4 regions of the Streptomyces sp. NPDC008313 genome follow, and region 1 is predicted to be linked to each of the others. Evidence: riboswitches for the same ligand, from Rfam matches in the RefSeq annotation. Region 1 holds a riboswitch; each other region holds the start of a gene.

Evidence for each region. A riboswitch is a leader RNA that binds a small molecule or an ion and turns the genes downstream of it on or off. The one in region 1 is predicted to bind cyclic di-AMP.
Region 2: linked by a shared signal. The riboswitch ahead of ACFY93_RS16690 (NlpC/P60 family protein) and the one ahead of ACFY93_RS11485 (transglycosylase family protein) in region 1 are both predicted to bind cyclic di-AMP.
Region 3: linked by a shared signal. The riboswitch ahead of ACFY93_RS25815 (peptidoglycan DD-metalloendopeptidase family protein) and the one ahead of ACFY93_RS11485 (transglycosylase family protein) in region 1 are both predicted to bind cyclic di-AMP.
Region 4: linked by a shared signal. The riboswitch ahead of ACFY93_RS24110 (transglycosylase SLT domain-containing protein) and the one ahead of ACFY93_RS11485 (transglycosylase family protein) in region 1 are both predicted to bind cyclic di-AMP.

The regions. Positions count from the first base shown of each region.
Region 1 is NZ_JBIBFR010000007.1:48,344-52,192, forward strand. Features, by position in the region: gene eno (phosphopyruvate hydratase) at 50-1,345, opposite strand; gene ACFY93_RS11485 (transglycosylase family protein) at 1,655-2,332, opposite strand; cyclic di-AMP (ydaO/yuaA leader) riboswitch at 2,337-2,497, opposite strand; gene ACFY93_RS11490 (transglycosylase family protein) at 2,681-3,688, opposite strand.
Region 2 is NZ_JBIBFR010000011.1:93,502-97,350, reverse strand. Features, by position in the region: gene ACFY93_RS16700 (ATP-dependent Clp protease proteolytic subunit) at 78-710, shown strand; gene ACFY93_RS16695 (hypothetical protein) at 718-1,026, shown strand; cyclic di-AMP (ydaO/yuaA leader) riboswitch at 1,358-1,554, shown strand; gene ACFY93_RS16690 (NlpC/P60 family protein) at 1,558-2,031, shown strand; gene ACFY93_RS16685 (ATP-binding protein) at 2,112-2,681, opposite strand; gene ACFY93_RS16680 (Scr1 family TA system antitoxin-like transcriptional regulator) at 2,894-3,751, shown strand; gene ACFY93_RS16675 (DUF397 domain-containing protein) at 3,765-3,849, shown strand, end outside.
Region 3 is NZ_JBIBFR010000021.1:65,436-69,284, forward strand. Features, by position in the region: gene ACFY93_RS25810 (insulinase family protein) at 1-1,253, shown strand, start outside; cyclic di-AMP (ydaO/yuaA leader) riboswitch at 1,480-1,637, shown strand; gene ACFY93_RS25815 (peptidoglycan DD-metalloendopeptidase family protein) at 1,650-2,417, shown strand; gene ACFY93_RS25820 (FCD domain-containing protein) at 2,694-3,386, shown strand.
Region 4 is NZ_JBIBFR010000018.1:132,186-136,034, forward strand. Features, by position in the region: gene ACFY93_RS24105 (Cof-type HAD-IIB family hydrolase) at 1-712, shown strand, start outside; gene ACFY93_RS24110 (transglycosylase SLT domain-containing protein) at 706-1,587, opposite strand; cyclic di-AMP (ydaO/yuaA leader) riboswitch at 1,593-1,750, opposite strand; gene ACFY93_RS24115 (hypothetical protein) at 2,097-2,267, opposite strand; gene ACFY93_RS24120 (polyprenyl synthetase family protein) at 2,540-3,550, shown strand; gene ACFY93_RS24125 (outer membrane lipoprotein carrier protein LolA) at 3,798-3,849, shown strand, end outside.

The DNA.
Region 1 (3,849 bases):
TACTGGTTCGCGGAGCGGCCGTGCCTACTGGTTCGCGGAGCGGCTGTGCCTACTGGTTCGCGGAGCGAAACCGGGGGAACGCGCTGCGGCCGGCGTACACCGCGGCGTCGTCGAGGATCTCCTCGATGCGCAGCAGCTGGTTGTACTTGGCGACGCGGTCCGAGCGGGCCGGGGCGCCGGTCTTGATCTGGCCGCAGTTCACGGCGACCGCGAGGTCGGCGATGGTGACGTCCTCGGTCTCGCCGGAGCGGTGGGACATCATGCACTTGAAGCCGTTGCGCTGGGCCAGCTCGACGGCGTCCAGGGTCTCGGTCAGCGAGCCGATCTGGTTCACCTTCACGAGCAGGGCGTTGGCGGAGCCCTCCTCGATGCCGCGGGCGAGGCGCTCGGGGTTGGTGACGAAGAGGTCGTCGCCGACGATCTGGACCTTGTCGCCCAGCCTGTCGGTGATGGTCTTCCAGCCGGCCCAGTCGTCCTCGAACAGCGGGTCCTCGATGGAGACGAGCGGGTACGCCGCCACGAGCTCCTCGTAGTACTCCGTCATCTCGGCGGCCGAGCGGGACTTGCCCTCGAACTCGTACTTGCCGTCCTTGTAGAACTCGGACGCGGCGACGTCGAGCGCGAGCGCGATCTGCTCGCCGGGCACGTAACCGGCCTGCTTGATGGCCTCGACGATGAGGTCGAGCGCGGCGCGGTTGGACTCCAGGTTCGGGGCGAAGCCGCCCTCGTCGCCCAGGCCGGTGGACAGGCCCTTGGTCTTCAGCACCTTCTTGAGGGTGTGGTAGACCTCGGCGCCCCAGCGCAGGGCCTCGGAGAAGGTCTCCGCGCCGATCGGGGCGATCATGAACTCCTGGATGTCCACGTTCGAGTCGGCGTGCGAGCCGCCGTTCAGGATGTTCATCATCGGGACGGGCAGCAGGTGCGCGTTCGGACCGCCCAGGTAACGGAAGAGCGGGAGGTCGCTGGCCTCGGAGGCGGCGTGCGCGACGGCGAGCGAGACGCCGAGGATGGCGTTGGCGCCGAGCGAGCCCTTGTTGTCGGTCGCGTCCAGGTCGAACATGGCCTGGTCGATCAGGCGCTGCTCGGTGGCGTCGTAGCCGACGAGCTCCGGGCCGATCTGCTCGATGACGGCGAGGACCGCCTTCTCGACACCCTTGCCGAGGTAGCGGTTGGGGTCGCCGTCGCGGAGCTCGATGGCCTCGAAGGCACCGGTGGACGCACCGGACGGAACGGCGGCACGACCCGTGCTGCCGTCGTCGAGGCCGACCTCGACCTCGACCGTGGGGTTGCCTCGGGAGTCCAGGATTTCCCGGGCTACGACGACGTCGATGGACGGCACGAGCATCTCCTTCTGGGATGTGACGCGGGTACGCGGTGCCGCTGGGGCCCGCGGGGCACGGAGCCGCGGTCGGCTCCGCGACATGAGCCTAACCGGCCCGGGGCGATCGGCCAGCCGGTCGACCACCCCTTGGGCAGAACCGAGAGTAAATTGTTTCCGAACGGAACAAAAACCGGAAGCCTACTCGCGGGTACGGTCCACGGACCCCTCTACCGGGCAGAAAAAAGCCCCGCCCCGGTGCGTACGGGGGAAGACGCACCGGGGCGGGGAGTCGCCGGGCCTTGGCCGTTGGGGCGGCCGCCGGCCCGAGGGGGGTCAGCTGAGGTGCAGCTGCTGGCCCGGGTAGATGAAGTCGGCGTCGTCGACGATGTCCTTGTTCAGCTTGAACAGCTTCTGCCAGCCGCCCTCGACGTGCTTCTTCTCGGCGATCGAGCTGAGGGTGTCGCCCTTGACGACCTTGTACTCGCCGTCACCCTTCTTGACCTTCTTGCCGGTCGGGGTCTCGACGGTCTTCTTCGCGGCCGGACGCTCCTGGGAGCGGGAGGCGTGCTGCTCCTGGGGCTGCGTGCTCTGCTTCGGCTGCGACGGCGCCGGGGTACCGGCGTCCGACGAGCTGTTCGAGGCGCCCGACAGGCCGACACCACAGGTCGGCCAGGCGCCCTTGCCCTGAGCGGCCAGGACCTTCTCGGCGACGGAGATCTGCTGCGCCTTGGAGGCCTTGTCGGCGGTGGAGGCGTAGGCGGTGCCGCCGTACGCGGCCCAGGTGGAGGCCGAGAACTGCAGGCCGCCGTAGTAGCCGTTGCCGGTGTTGATGGACCAGTTGCCGCCGGACTCGCACTGGGCGACGGTGTCCCACTCGGAGGTGGTGGCGGCGGAGGCGCTGCCCGCGGCCATCAGCGGGGCGGCGATGGCGGCGCCGGTGACACCGGCGAGTGCGGCGATACGCGTGGCCTTGGACGGGCGACGGTGCTTGCCCTTGCTGGAAAGCAGCATGAAGTGATCCCCTCACCGACGCCTGCGAGGTGAGCTGTCGGGTTCGGGCGTGGTGAGTTTGCCCGGCCGCGCGATCTCTCGCGCGGCTTCACCCCAAGCCGGTCCCGTCTCCGGTCCCGGCACTTACCTTGGGTCCCCCGCTCCTGCCCACGGCGCGTTACGCGACGACTGTTCCCGTACGGCCGTTGGCAGGATTCGGCGTTGCGACCGTCGGTGCCCGCAGTGGCGAGCGATCACGACCGTAGACATGCGATCCGCCGAATTTCAAAGACGATCAGGGTCTCTGAGATCCATCTCTCACTTGCGCCAAAACGGGCATTCCCAGGCGAACCAGGACCTGAACTCCCGCTACTTTTCGTCCGATTCGGCACCAACTGCAAGGCTCTGACCGGGAAGGATGAGGTCGGGGTCGGTGCCGACCGTCTGCTTGTTGGCGGCGTACAGCTCGGACCAACCGCCCTCCACCCCGAAGGAGTCGGCGATGCCCGAGAGACTGTCCCCGGAGCGGACGACGTACGAACCGTCGGCGGCCTCCCGCGAGGCGCCGGCGTCCCGCGAGGCGTGCCGCCCGGAGGGCTCCCCGGTGCGGTCCTCGGTCGCGCTGTCCGGACCGGCGGACGTGCCCTCGTCGGCGCTGCCGCCCCGGTGGCGTCCCGAGCTGGTTCCGTCGCTCCCGCTCGCGTCCGAAGACTCGTCATTTTCGCCGGACTTGTCCGAGTCGTCACCCTTCGACCCGTCCGTCTTCGCGTCACCGGACGTCTTCGCGTCGCCGTCCGCGTCCGACGAGCCGTCGGACTTCTCCGAGTCGCCGTCCGCCCCGGAGGAGGGGTCGGACAGGGTCGAGTCGGGCGAGGTCGCCAGCCCGGAGTCGGAGGGCTCGGACGAGTCGGACGAGTCCGATGAACCGGAGGAACCGGAGGAGTCGCCCGTACCGGACGACGAGTCGCCGGCCACGCCCGTGTCGACGCCGGCGGAGGACGAGTCCTTGCCGAGGCCGGCGATCAGTCCGCAGGTGGGCCAGGCGGCGACGCCCTGGTCGTCGAGGATGGCCTCGGCGACGGCTATCTGCTGGGAGCGGCTCGCCTGGTCGGCCCGCTGGGCGTACGCGAGGCCGCCGTACTTCTCCCAGTTCGCCTGGGTGATCTGCAGCCCGCCGTAGTATCCGTTGCCGTTGTCCGCGCTCCAGGTGCCGCCGCTCTCGCACTCCGCGACCTGGTCCCAGGTGGGGCCGCCGGCCGCGCTGGCGCTGGTGGCACCGAGCAACGGGATGGCGATGGCCGATCCGGTCACTCCTGCGGCGACGATGAGCGCCGGAGCCTGGCGGGGGCGACGGTGACGGCCGTTCCCGGAGAGCATGCGGTTGCCTTTCGCGTGACAACAGAGGAAATCCACGACAATTGCCGCCGCTGCGACGGCTGTTCCCGCCGCGGCGGAGCCTGCCGCGTTGATGGGTGAACGTAGCCGGACTCGAACGCTTGTTACAAGTCGATGCAGCAGAGATCACGTGAAGATCACAG
Region 2 (3,849 bases), on a different contig from region 1:
TACAGAAGGCCCCGCCGATGGCGCAGTCGGCACCGTCGGCGCAGGGGCGCACGGCAGCGATCAAGGAGTGGTGAGTCATGGACGGTCCCGGCGCACGTCATGTCCTGCCCGAGTTCACCGAGCGCACCGGCTCGGCGGCCCGGACGCTGGACCCGTACGCGAAACTGCTGGACGAGCGGATCGTGTTCCTCGGCACGCCGGTCGACGACACCGCGGCCAACGACGTGGTGGCCCAGTTCATGCACCTGGAGTACCTGGCGCCGGACCGCGACATCTCGCTCTACATCAACTCCCCCGGCGGCTCCCACGGCGCCATGACCGCGGTCTACGACACGATGCGGTTCGTCACCTGTGACGTGGAGACCGTCTGTCTGGGCCAGGCCGTCGCGGCCGCCGCCGTGCTGCTGGCCGCCGGCACCCCCGGCAAGCGGTCCGCGCTGCCCGGCGCGCGGGTACTGCTGCGCCAGCCCTCCCTCGCCGAGCCGGTGCGGGGGCAGGCGAGCGACCTGGCCGTGCGGGCGGACGAACTGACGCGCAACCGGCAGACGCTGGAGGAGATCCTCGTACGGCACACCGGCCGCGGCGCACGGCGGATCACCGCCGACATCGAGCGGGACCTGATCCTGGACGCGCCGGCGGCCGTGGCGTACGGCCTGGTGGACCGCGTGATCCCGAGCCGCGGGGCGACGGCCGCGCCGGGCGGGAGGTGAGGCGCCGGTGCTCCCTCCCGAACTCCCGCCGCTGCCCGCGCTCACCCGTGCGGAGGCCGAGCTGATCGACCGTTACCTCGACGTCGTCGACCTGCTGGGCCGGATCAACCCGGCTCGCCGCGAGGACACGTACGGGGGCCTGCGCGCCGCCCAGGCCCTGGTGGTGAAGGCGGCCGCGCTGCGTGACGCGCTGACGCTGATGCACCAGCGGGGCGAGAGCGAGGTGCACGCGCCGACACTGGCCAGGGCGCTGCGGGTCCTCGACGGCGAACGGCGGGCGGCTCGCGTCACCCTGCCGCCCGCCGGGAGGAGTTGACGAACCGCCACGCGGCACTTCCGCAGGTGTGGACGGGGCCGCCCGGACCCCGCCTCAAACGCACCAGACGGTGGACCCCCTGACGGCGTACCGGTCACTCCCCGGCCGCGCGCCAGAAGTTGCGCGACGCGCTGGGCCGAACGGCGTAGGAGGGGGTTTCGCCGCTGGTACGGAGGGTGTCGACCGCCTCAACACCTGTTCGACGAAGGGCCGTCCACCCGAACGGGTGAGTGGTGAGTAACGACACAAACCGCCGATTCAGCTCGGCATCGGGCACGTATGTGCGTCAAGATCCCTCCGACGACAAGCCCCCGCCACAGCGGCGGGGCGATCCGGGCGGACGCCGAGTCCTGCCGCCGCCCGGATGTCCGGTCGACAGGAGTGGATCGGCAGGAGTGGAGGACCCAGCACGACGGTCCGCCGGAGAGATCCGGGCGGTCCTTGGGGTGAAGCCGCAGCACGCGGCCGGGCAACTTCGCCAGCCCGAATCCGACAGGTCATCCTTCACAGGCGGCTGACGAAGGGTTGCGCATGACTGCGCTCAATCGTGTCCCGTCCCTGTTGACCCGGGCGGGTACCGCCTCGGTCCTGACCCTCGCCGCGGTGGGCGGCAGCCTCGTGGTCCCCGGTGCCGCGCCCGACGCCGAGGCGGCCACCCTGGCGGCCAAGGCGCTCAATGTCGCCGCGTCCAAGAAGGGCTCCCCGTACCAGTGGGGCGCCACCGGTCCGCGCCGGTTCGACTGCTCCGGCCTCACGCTCTACTCGTACAAGCGAGCGGGCAAGAAGCTGCCCCGCACGGCCGCGCAGCAGTACAACAAGACGCGCCACATCTCGGCCTCCTCCCGCAAGCGGGGCGACCTCGTGTTCTTCCACTCGGGCCGGAACGTGTACCACGTCGGCATCTACGCCGGGAAGGGCCGGATCTGGCACTCCCCCAAGACCGGGGACGTCGTGAAGCTGCAGAAGATCTGGACGAGGACCGTCTGGTACGGCCGCGTCCGCTGATCCGGGCCCGGTCCGCCCACCGGTCCGCCCACGAGGGCGGCGGCCCGTCGCCGCCGCCCTCGGGCAGGTCCTCGTGGGTCCTAGGACTCCTGGGGTGACGCCGTGGTCACCTGGGGGCCGGTGGCGACGGGCCGGGGCGCGTCCGGTGCCGGGCGCCCGGCCGGCGGGGGGTGGGAGGCCGTCACCGGGATCGGCTGCCCCGCGATCGTGGCGTGCGCGGTCTGCTGGACCGGTGCCGCCCAGGGCAGCTGGACCCAGATGGTCTTGCCCCCCTCGCGGGTGGGCCGCACGGTGAGTCTGCCGCCGCACTCGGCGGTCAGCCAGCGGATGATCACGAGTCCCCGGCCGTTGTCCTGCTGGACGGCGGCCGGCAGCCGCTTCGGCAGGCGGGGATGGCTGTCGGTGACACCCAGGCGCAGCCGGTCGTCGCGGTCGAGCAGGAGGTCGACCGTGAAGGTGGGCGACTGCCCGAGCGTGTGCTGGACGGCGTTGGTCGCGAGCTCGGACACGATCAGGCGTACGGTGTCGGCGGCTTCGGCGTCGGACGGCAGGCCCCATTCGGCGAGCACGTCCGTCACATAGGTGCGGGCCGCGGAGACCGAGGCGGGAGCGCTCGGCAGAGTGACGGATGCTTCCAGGTGGTCTGCCATGACGAGGTCGTCCCTTTCCCACGGGACCGGGGTCCGACAGGAACCGGTTGGTTCGAGTACGGTCCCGGACTGGTGCTTCGCGACAGACTGCCATCACCGCGGTGGTCCCGGTGGCGATCCACCGAGAAGTGCATATATCTGTCGCTCGAAGCGGTGAACTCTGCGACGGCAGACCGTATGCGGACGACCCAGGAGGAGTAAGGAGGGGCACCATGCAATACGGTCCCGCGGTGCGCCGCCGCAAGCTCGGTGCCGAACTCCGTGCCCTGCGCACCGGTTCGGGCCTCACCAGCGGAGAGGCCGCGCGCCTCGTCGGCTGGCACCAGTCGAAGGTGAGCCGCATCGAGACCGGGGCCAGCGGGGTGAAGCCGGACGACGTGCGCCGGCTGCTGGACGCGTACCGGGTCGAGGACCACGACCTGCGCGAACTGCTGGTGGTGCTGGCGGGCTCCGAGGACGGCGCCCGGCACAACTGGTGGCACGCCTACCGCGGTGTACTGCCCCCGGCGTACCGGGACTTCATCAGCCTGGAGTCGCAGGCCAGCGCGATGCGCACACTGGAGACCTCGGTGGTGCCCGGTCTGCTGCAGACGCCGGAGTACGCCCGCGCGGTGACGCGGGCCGCCGTGGGCGGGCTGGAGGACGCCCGCCTCGACACGCTCGTGGAGGTGCGGCTCGCCCGGCAGGACGTGCTGCGCGCCAGTCCGCCGCTCGCGCTGAGCGCCGTGCTGGACGAGGCGGTACTGCGCAGGGAGGTCGGCGGGCCCGGGGTGATGGAGCGTCAGCTTCGTCGGCTGCGGGAGGCGGCGGAACTGCCCCAAGTGCGGTTGCAGATCCTGCCGTTCGCCGCCGGGGAGCACATCGGGATCACCGGTCCTTTCGTTATCTTTTCATTTCCGAACACTACTGATCTCGATGTGGTTGTTCTCGACCACTTGACGAGTAGCCTCTACTTGGAGCGGAAAGAAGACCTTCAGGCCTACAGCGAGGCCTTCAACTCCCTTCAGATCCACGCCCTTTCGCCCGAGGAATCGTTGGATTACATCGCCGGTACAGTCGCCGGCGCGTAAGGAGGCACCCCCCTTGTCCGCATGGCCTCGACACGTACCCGTCAGTACGACCGTGCACTGCGCGCGCTGGCTGCGCAGCAGTCGCAGCACCGGAATGA
Region 3 (3,849 bases), on a different contig from region 1:
AGGTCGTCGCCGTGGAGATGATGCTGGACGCGCCGCTCGACGCCGAGCCCGCGGGCCTCGACGGCATCGCCACGATCATGGCCCGGGCGTTCTCCGAGGGCACCGACAAGCACACCGCCGAGGAGTTCGCCGCCGAGCTCGAGCGCTGCGGCGCCACCCTCGACGCGCACGCCGACCACCCCGGCGTGCGGCTGTCGCTCGAAGTCCCCGCGTCCCGGCTCGCCAAGGCGCTCGGCCTGGTCGCCGACGCCCTGCGCGCCCCGGCGTTCGACGACAGCGAGATCGAGCGGCTCGTCCGCAACCGGCTCGACGAGATCCCGCACGAGACGGCCAACCCCGCCCGCCGCGCCGCGAAGGAGCTCTTCAAGGAGCTGTTCCCCGTCACGGCCCGTATGTCGCGGCCGCGCCAGGGCACCGAGGAGACGGTCGCGGCCATCGACTCGGCGGCCGTGCGCGCCTTCTACGAGAAGCACGTCCGCCCCGCCACGGCCACCGCCGTCGTCGTCGGCGACCTCACCGGCATCGACCTGGGGGCGCTGCTCGCCGACACCCTCGGCTCCTGGACGGGTTCGTCCGCCGAACCCCGCCCGGTGCCCGCGGTGACCGCGGACGACACCGGCCGGGTCGTCATCGTGGACCGCCCCGGCGCCGTCCAGACCCAGCTGCTCATCGGCCGTGTCGGCGCCGACCGCCACGACCGCGTCTGGCCCGCCCAGGTGCTCGGCACGTACTGCCTGGGCGGCACCCTCACCTCGCGTCTGGACCGTGTCCTGCGCGAGGAGAAGGGATACACCTACGGCGTACGGGCGTTCGGCCAGGTGCTCCGCTCCGCCCCGGACGGCACGGGCGCCGCGCTGCTCGCCATCAGCGGATCCGTGGACACGCCCAACACGGGCCCCGCGCTCGACGACCTCTGGAAGGTCCTGCGCACCCTCGCCGCCGACGGTCTGACGGACGCCGAGCGCGACGTCGCCGTGCAGAACCTCGTGGGGGTGGCGCCGCTCAAGTTCGAGACGGCGGCAGCCGTCGCGGGCACGCTGGCGGACCAGGTCGAGCAGCACCTGCCCGACGACTACCAGTCGACGCTGTATCAGCAGCTCGCCGAGACGGGCACCGTGGAGGCCACCGCGGCCGCCGTCAACGCCTTCCCGGTGGACCGTCTGGTGACCGTCCTGGTGGGCGACGCCGTGCAGATCGCCGAGGTGGTGCGCGACCTCGGCATCGGCGAAGTGAGCGTCGTGCCCGCAGAGTAGAGGCGCCGGCACCGGCAGGGGCCCTGACGGCCGATGGGTCGTCAGGGCCCCTTCGCGTGGAACCGTTCGGCGCCCCGCCCCGGCCGTTTGTCCGTATTGGTAGGGAGGTTGACCATCTGCCCTGTGGCGTACGCTACAAAATCCGTGATCCGTTTGTTGTTCGAATGTGGTCGCGCTTAGCGTCGGTCCGGCTGTTCGTCAGGCAGTGCGCCGCGCCCGCGGCACCGGACAGTCATCGCCGAGTCCCCTATGGCGCGAGCCTGGGGAGCCGGGGACCCACCGCAGTCCCTGGGGTGAATCGGGCGCCCTCCCGCAGGGCACCCGTAGGAGACCTTCCTGCTCCGAACCCGTCAGCTAACCCGGTAGGCGAGAGGGAAGGAAAGGATCAGCCACTTCATGGCGTTCACCCGTGCCACCGGGAAACACCGTCGTCCGAGCCGGATGAGCCGCACCACCGCGAGCGCCGCCGGCGTCGCGGCGCTCACCACCACCGGTGTCATCGGAACCCTGGCCTCCCCGGCGCTCGCCGCCGCCCCGGCCTCGGTCGAGCAGACCGGACTGACGAAGGCCATCACCATCGGCGACTCGGTCGCCGACCAGGTCGGCGCGCAGGCCACCGCGCAGCAGCAGGCCGCAGAGGTCGCCGCCGCCGAGAAGGCGGCCGAGGAGGCCGCGTTCAAGAAGGCCGAGGAAGAGGTCAAGAAGGAGCGCGAGGCGAGGGTGCGTGCCGCCCGGGAGGCCGAGCGCAAGCGTCTCAACACCTTCGTCGCCCCGATCGCCGGCTCGTACGTCTCCACCGGCTACCAGAGCAGCAGCTCCCTGTGGTCCTCCGGCAGCCACACGGGCGTCGACTTCCACGCCGCCTCCGGCACGTCCGTGCACGCGGTCGGCTCGGGCACCGTCGTCGAGGCGGGCTGGGGCGGCGCCTACGGCAACAACGTCGTGATCAAGATGCACGACGGCACGTACACGCAGTACGGCCACCTGTCGTCCATCGGCGTCTCGGTCGGCCAGACGGTCACCCCCGGCCAGCAGATCGGCCTCTCCGGGGCGACCGGCAACACCACGGGACCGCACCTGCACTTCGAGGCCCGGACGACCGCGGAGTACGGCTCGGACATCGACCCCGTCGCGTACCTCCGCTCGCACGGCGTCCGCCTCTGAGACATCCGCGCGCATCGCGCTCCCCGAAGGCCCCGGCTCCCCGAGCCGGGGCCTTCGGCGTCCCGGTGGCCCGCCCTCCCGTACCCCGTCCCGTTCCTCGTTTCCCGTTTCGCCGTCCGCACGCCTTCCGTTCGCCTCTAGGGTTCCCCTCTCTTCGTGTCCGGAAAATATCCCCGGATTCCGGATCGCCGTCGGAAATGCGGCGCCGCTGCAATAACATCGGTGAGAACACGCCGCTCGCCGGCGTTTCACGGGGACGGAAAACGGAGGCCGGTCATGCGCATTCCCGCGCGCTCGGTATGCACGGCGATCCGGGACGACATCGTCTCCGGTGTCCACGAGCGCGGCGGCCGGCTCACCGAGGAACTGCTGGCCCGCCGCTACGGCGTCTCGCGGGTCCCGGTGCGCGAGGCGCTGCGGACCCTGGAGGCGGAGGGCTTCGTGGTCACCCGCCGGCACGCGGGCGCGTGCGTGGCCGAACCCACCGAGCAGGAGGCCGCCGACCTCCTGGAGATGCGGCTGCTGCTGGAGCCGCTCGGAGCCGCCCGCGCCGCCCAGCGCCGCACCGAGGCCCACCTCAAGGTGCTGCGCGGACTGGTCAGGCTCGGCCGGGAGCGTGCCCGCAGGGGCGACAGCGAGGATCTGCGCTCCCTGGGCGGCTGGTTCCACGAGACGCTCGCGCAGGCCTCCGGCAGCCCCGCGCTGACCTCGACCCTCGCGCAGCTGCGGCGCAAGATCGCCTGGATGTACGCGGTCGAGACGCCGGCCGATCCGGCGGAGTCCTGGACCGAGTACGGCTCGATCGTCGACGCCGTGGCGCGCGGGGACGGCGAGCGGGCCCGCGCGGTCACCGCCCTGCACACCGAGCGCGTCATGGCCACGCACCGGTTCCGCCTTTCCGGCGGGGGAGACCGGGAACGCGTGAGGACTTCGCAACATCCCGTACACACGACGGGCCCGCGGTATTAACAGAAGGGCTCTATACAAAGACTGGCGGCAAAGGCGGGCAGAACCGCGGTGGCGAAAAGGCGGAGGCGAAAAGGCGAAGGGGAAAGCCGGAGGTGAAAACCGGAGGCAAAGGCTCACGGCGGATATCGGCGGCGAAGAACGCGGCAGGCCGGCGAATTTCGCGGTGAACCTCTCCGCTGCCCGCACGCTGACGCACGCTGCTCGTGTGCTGCCACCCGCATCCGCTCGTCCAGCGCTCGCCCACCGCTCGCCCACCGGGCCGCCCGACACCAGGCACCGGACACCCGGCACCAGGCACCGGACACCCGGCACCAGGCACCGGACACCCGGCACCAGGCACCGGACACCCGGCACGGCACCCGGCATCAGGCATCAGGCACCCGGCACCCGGCACCGAACATGCGTGAGGGTCCGCCCGTAGTTCCGGGCGGACCCTCACGAAAGCGTTCCGGGGGAGGCGTGC
Region 4 (3,849 bases), on a different contig from region 1:
CCTCGGCTGCCGGGGCCTCGCGGTGTGCGGGCAGGGGGCGCAGGTGTACGACGCCGGCACCGGCCGGATGGTCTGGTCGGTCACCCTGGAGAGGGAGTCGGCGGAGACGGCGCTCGGCAAGATCGAGGCGGAGGTGGGGGAGTTGTACGCGGCGGTGGACCAGGACGGCGTGGACGGGCTGACACTCATCGAGCCGGGTTACGTCATGCCGCACCCGACCCTGCCTGCGGTCCGTGTGGAGCGCCGGGAGGCCCTCTGGGCGAAGCCGGTCAGCAAGGTGCTGCTGCGGCATCCGGTGCTGTCGGACGACGAGCTGACGTCGGTGGCCCGTGCCGTGGTCGGTTCTCTCGCCACCGTGACCATGTCGGGTCCCGGCACCGTCGAACTCCAGCCATGCGGCGTGACGAAGGCGACGGGACTGGCGCGCGCCGCACGTCACCTCGGTCTGGACGCGTCCGCGACCCTCGCCTTCGGTGACATGCCGAACGACATCCCGATGTTCGACTGGGCGGCACACGGCGTGGCCATGGCCAACGCCCATCCCGAACTGCGGTCCGTCGCCGACGAGATCACCCTCTCGAACGAGGAGGACGGCGTCGCGGTCATAGTGGAACGGCTGTTCCCCGGCCCCCGCGGCGAAGCGGGAACCGGGGAACAGCCGGGCACCGGGCGCCGGTCAGGTGGGCGCCGATCCCTGGGTGACGGTCAGTAGGCGCCGTTGACGTTGTCGATCGAGCCGTACTTGTCCGCCGCGTAGTTGCAGGCGGCCGTGATGTTCGCGACCGGGTCGTACGGGTCCATCGAGGTGCCCGCCACGTGGTAGGCGGCGAAGGTCGGGTCGATGACCTGCAGCAGCCCCTTGGAGGGGGTGCCGGCGACCGCGTTGGAGTCCCAGTTGTTGATGGCCAGCGGGTTGCCCGAGGACTCACGCATGACGTTGCGGTAGATGCCGTCGTACGAACCGGGGATGCCGTTGGCGGCCATGATGTCCAGCGACTGCCGGATCCAGCCGTCGAGGTCGTTCGTGTATGTCGTCGCCGCGACCGGAGCGGCCTCGATGGACGGCGCGGAGGTGGTCGCCGTGGCGCTCTCCGTCTTCGTCACGCCGCTGCCCGCCCTCCCGGTGGAGTTCTCGCCGGAGCTCTTGTGGGCGCTCGTCGGGTTCTGGTTGCTCGCGGTGCCCTTCGAGGCGTCCGCGCTCTTGGCGCCCAGCGTCAGCCGGAGTCCGGGGTGGATCAGGGACGGGTTCTCGCCGACGGCCTCGCGGTTGTCGGCGTAGAGCTGCTTCCAGCCACCCCGCGTGGAGTGGTCCCGCGCGATCTTCGCCAGAGAGTCGCCCTTGACCACCCGGTAGCTGTGGTGCTTGACCTGCGCCTTCTCGCCCGCCTTGGCGGTGGCGTGCTGGGTGGACGCCGCCGACGCCACGGATGCCGCGGAGGTCACGGCACCGGTGGGCTCGGCGGCACTGGCGACGGTCGCGCCCATGAGGGGGAGCGCGAGGGCGGCTCCGCCCGTTCCGGTGGCGACGATGCCACGGAGGAGGGGGCTGGAGGTTCTGGTGAGGCGGTGCTTGCCACGAGCGGACATGACTGAGTTCCTCTCCGCGCCTGCGAGGTGAGCTGTCGGGTTCGGGCGGGAGGTGCCCGGCCGCGCTGACGCGTGGCTTAACCCCGAGCCGTGCCGGCTGGACCGGTACGGCGACCTACCTGGGTCCCCCGCTCCTGCCGTACTGGGTCGGTGGGTTGGTGCCGGGCGGCGGCAGGATTGGGCGGTCCGTCCGGTTCGACCGAAACGTATGCGAGAGCACATGTGCGGAACAAGGTTTGAATCCATGACGCAACTCACCTGATCAGTATGGAGTGGGTGATGTGTCGTCAGATCAAACGGATTCACAGGTTCAACTTGCAGTGCGCAAAGGCAAATGCACACACCCGGCGATATGGATCTTTCTGTCCGGCGTGACCCAATTCACGTGCTGTGGGCGGGTGTTGATGTATATCCAACCCCTGCAAAGCGCCTCATTGAGTCACGTAAGTGCTCAGGTCGGAGCTTGGTGAGGTACGTGAGATAGCGCCTATGAAGGACAAGAAGGGGAGCTAACGCACGGAGGGGCGCAAAGCGGCAATACGGGCAAGAGTGCCGCCGTCGCCGTCGCCGTCGCCGTCGCCGTCGCCGTCGTCCCCGTCGCCGTCGCCGTCGTCGTCGGCGTCTCGGCGCCCGGTGGCGGCGCGCCGGGCGACGGGCTCGGTCGAGGCCGACGTCCGCACCCGACCGGTTATCGAACATGTGGCCGAATTTGCTGAGGGGTGCGAGGTGGACGAGGGGCCGCCGGTGGTGAAGTGCCGCCGCGCGCATTCAGGTGCGGGGTCTCCTCCCGTCCGGGGGAGACGCGGGCGGGGACGGTGGGCGCTCGTGGTGATCGAAACGTGACCGGATACGCTGACTTGAGTGATGGCAGCGACACATCGACAAACCGTGTCATCGACCGAATGATCGACCGAGTTCGCCATGTGATCGTCAGCAGACAGGAGAACCTCTCGTGACCGTCGTCGGGCCGTTCGGGCTGAGCGTGCGGGACCAGGCTCTCGAAGCCGATGTCCAGGCCGGATTGGCGGCTGTCGAGTCGGGTTTGCTCGAAGCCACCAAGAGCGGGGTCCCCTTCATCACGGAGGCCGCCCAGCATCTCGTCCGCGCGGGGGGGAAGAGGTTCCGCCCGCTGCTGGTGATGCTCGCGGCACAGTTCGGTGATCCCTACGCGCCGGGTGTCGTCCCCTCGGCCGTGGTCGTCGAGCTGACCCACCTGGCCACGCTCTACCACGACGACGTCATGGACGAGGCGGAGGTGCGCCGCGGGGTGTCCAGCGCGAACACCCGCTGGGGCAACTCGGTCGCGGTCCTCACCGGCGACTTCCTCTTCGCGCGCGCCTCGCACATCCTCGCCGACCTCGGGCCCGAGGCGGTCCGCATCCAGGCGGAGGCGTTCGAGCGCCTGGTGACCGGCCAGATCCTGGAGACGGCCGGCCCCCGCGACGGCCGCGACCCCGTCGACCACTACCTGGACGTCCTCGCCGGCAAGACCGGGTCCCTGATCGCCGTCGCCGGCCGCTTCGGCGCGATGATGTCGGGCGCCGACGAGACGGTCGTGGACGTGCTCACCCAGTACGGGGAGCGGCTGGGCATGGCGTTCCAGCTCGCCGACGATGTACTGGACATCGCCTCCGACTCGCACGAGTCCGGGAAGACCCCGGGGACCGACCTGCGCGAGGGCATCGCCACGCTGCCGGTGCTGCGGCTGCGCGAGCGCGCGGAGCGGCTCGGGCTGCCCGAGGACATCGCCCTGTGCGAGCTGCTCGACTCGGATCTCACGGACGACGCCCGGCACGCCGAGGCGCTCGCCCGGCTGCGCGCCCACCCGGCGCTGGAGCAGGCCCGCCGGGACACCGTGCGGTACGCGGAGGAGGCGCGGGCCACGCTGGCGCCGCTGCCCGACTGCGACGCGAAGGTCTGCCTGCTGGAGCTGTGCGACGCGGTGGTGCACCGGGCGGGCTGACCCCCGCCCCCCCGTCCTCGGAGCGGCGGCGCTCTCCTCACGACCCCTACGGGTCGGGGGAGGCGCCGCCGCTTCGTGTCATACCGCAGCAGTACACGCAGTTGCGTCCCCGGTCTGACGCTTCCGCGGGTCCGATTTGGTCAGATGGAGAACACCACTCCTCACCGATTCGGGTGAGAATGGCGGCTCGGGGTGGAAAGCGCAGGACGGTAGGAAGGCCGCCGCCGACGACGGAGGTAAGGCACACATGGCACCGTACGAATCCGACAGGACCGCCGGGGCGGACGGCCTGCCCGACG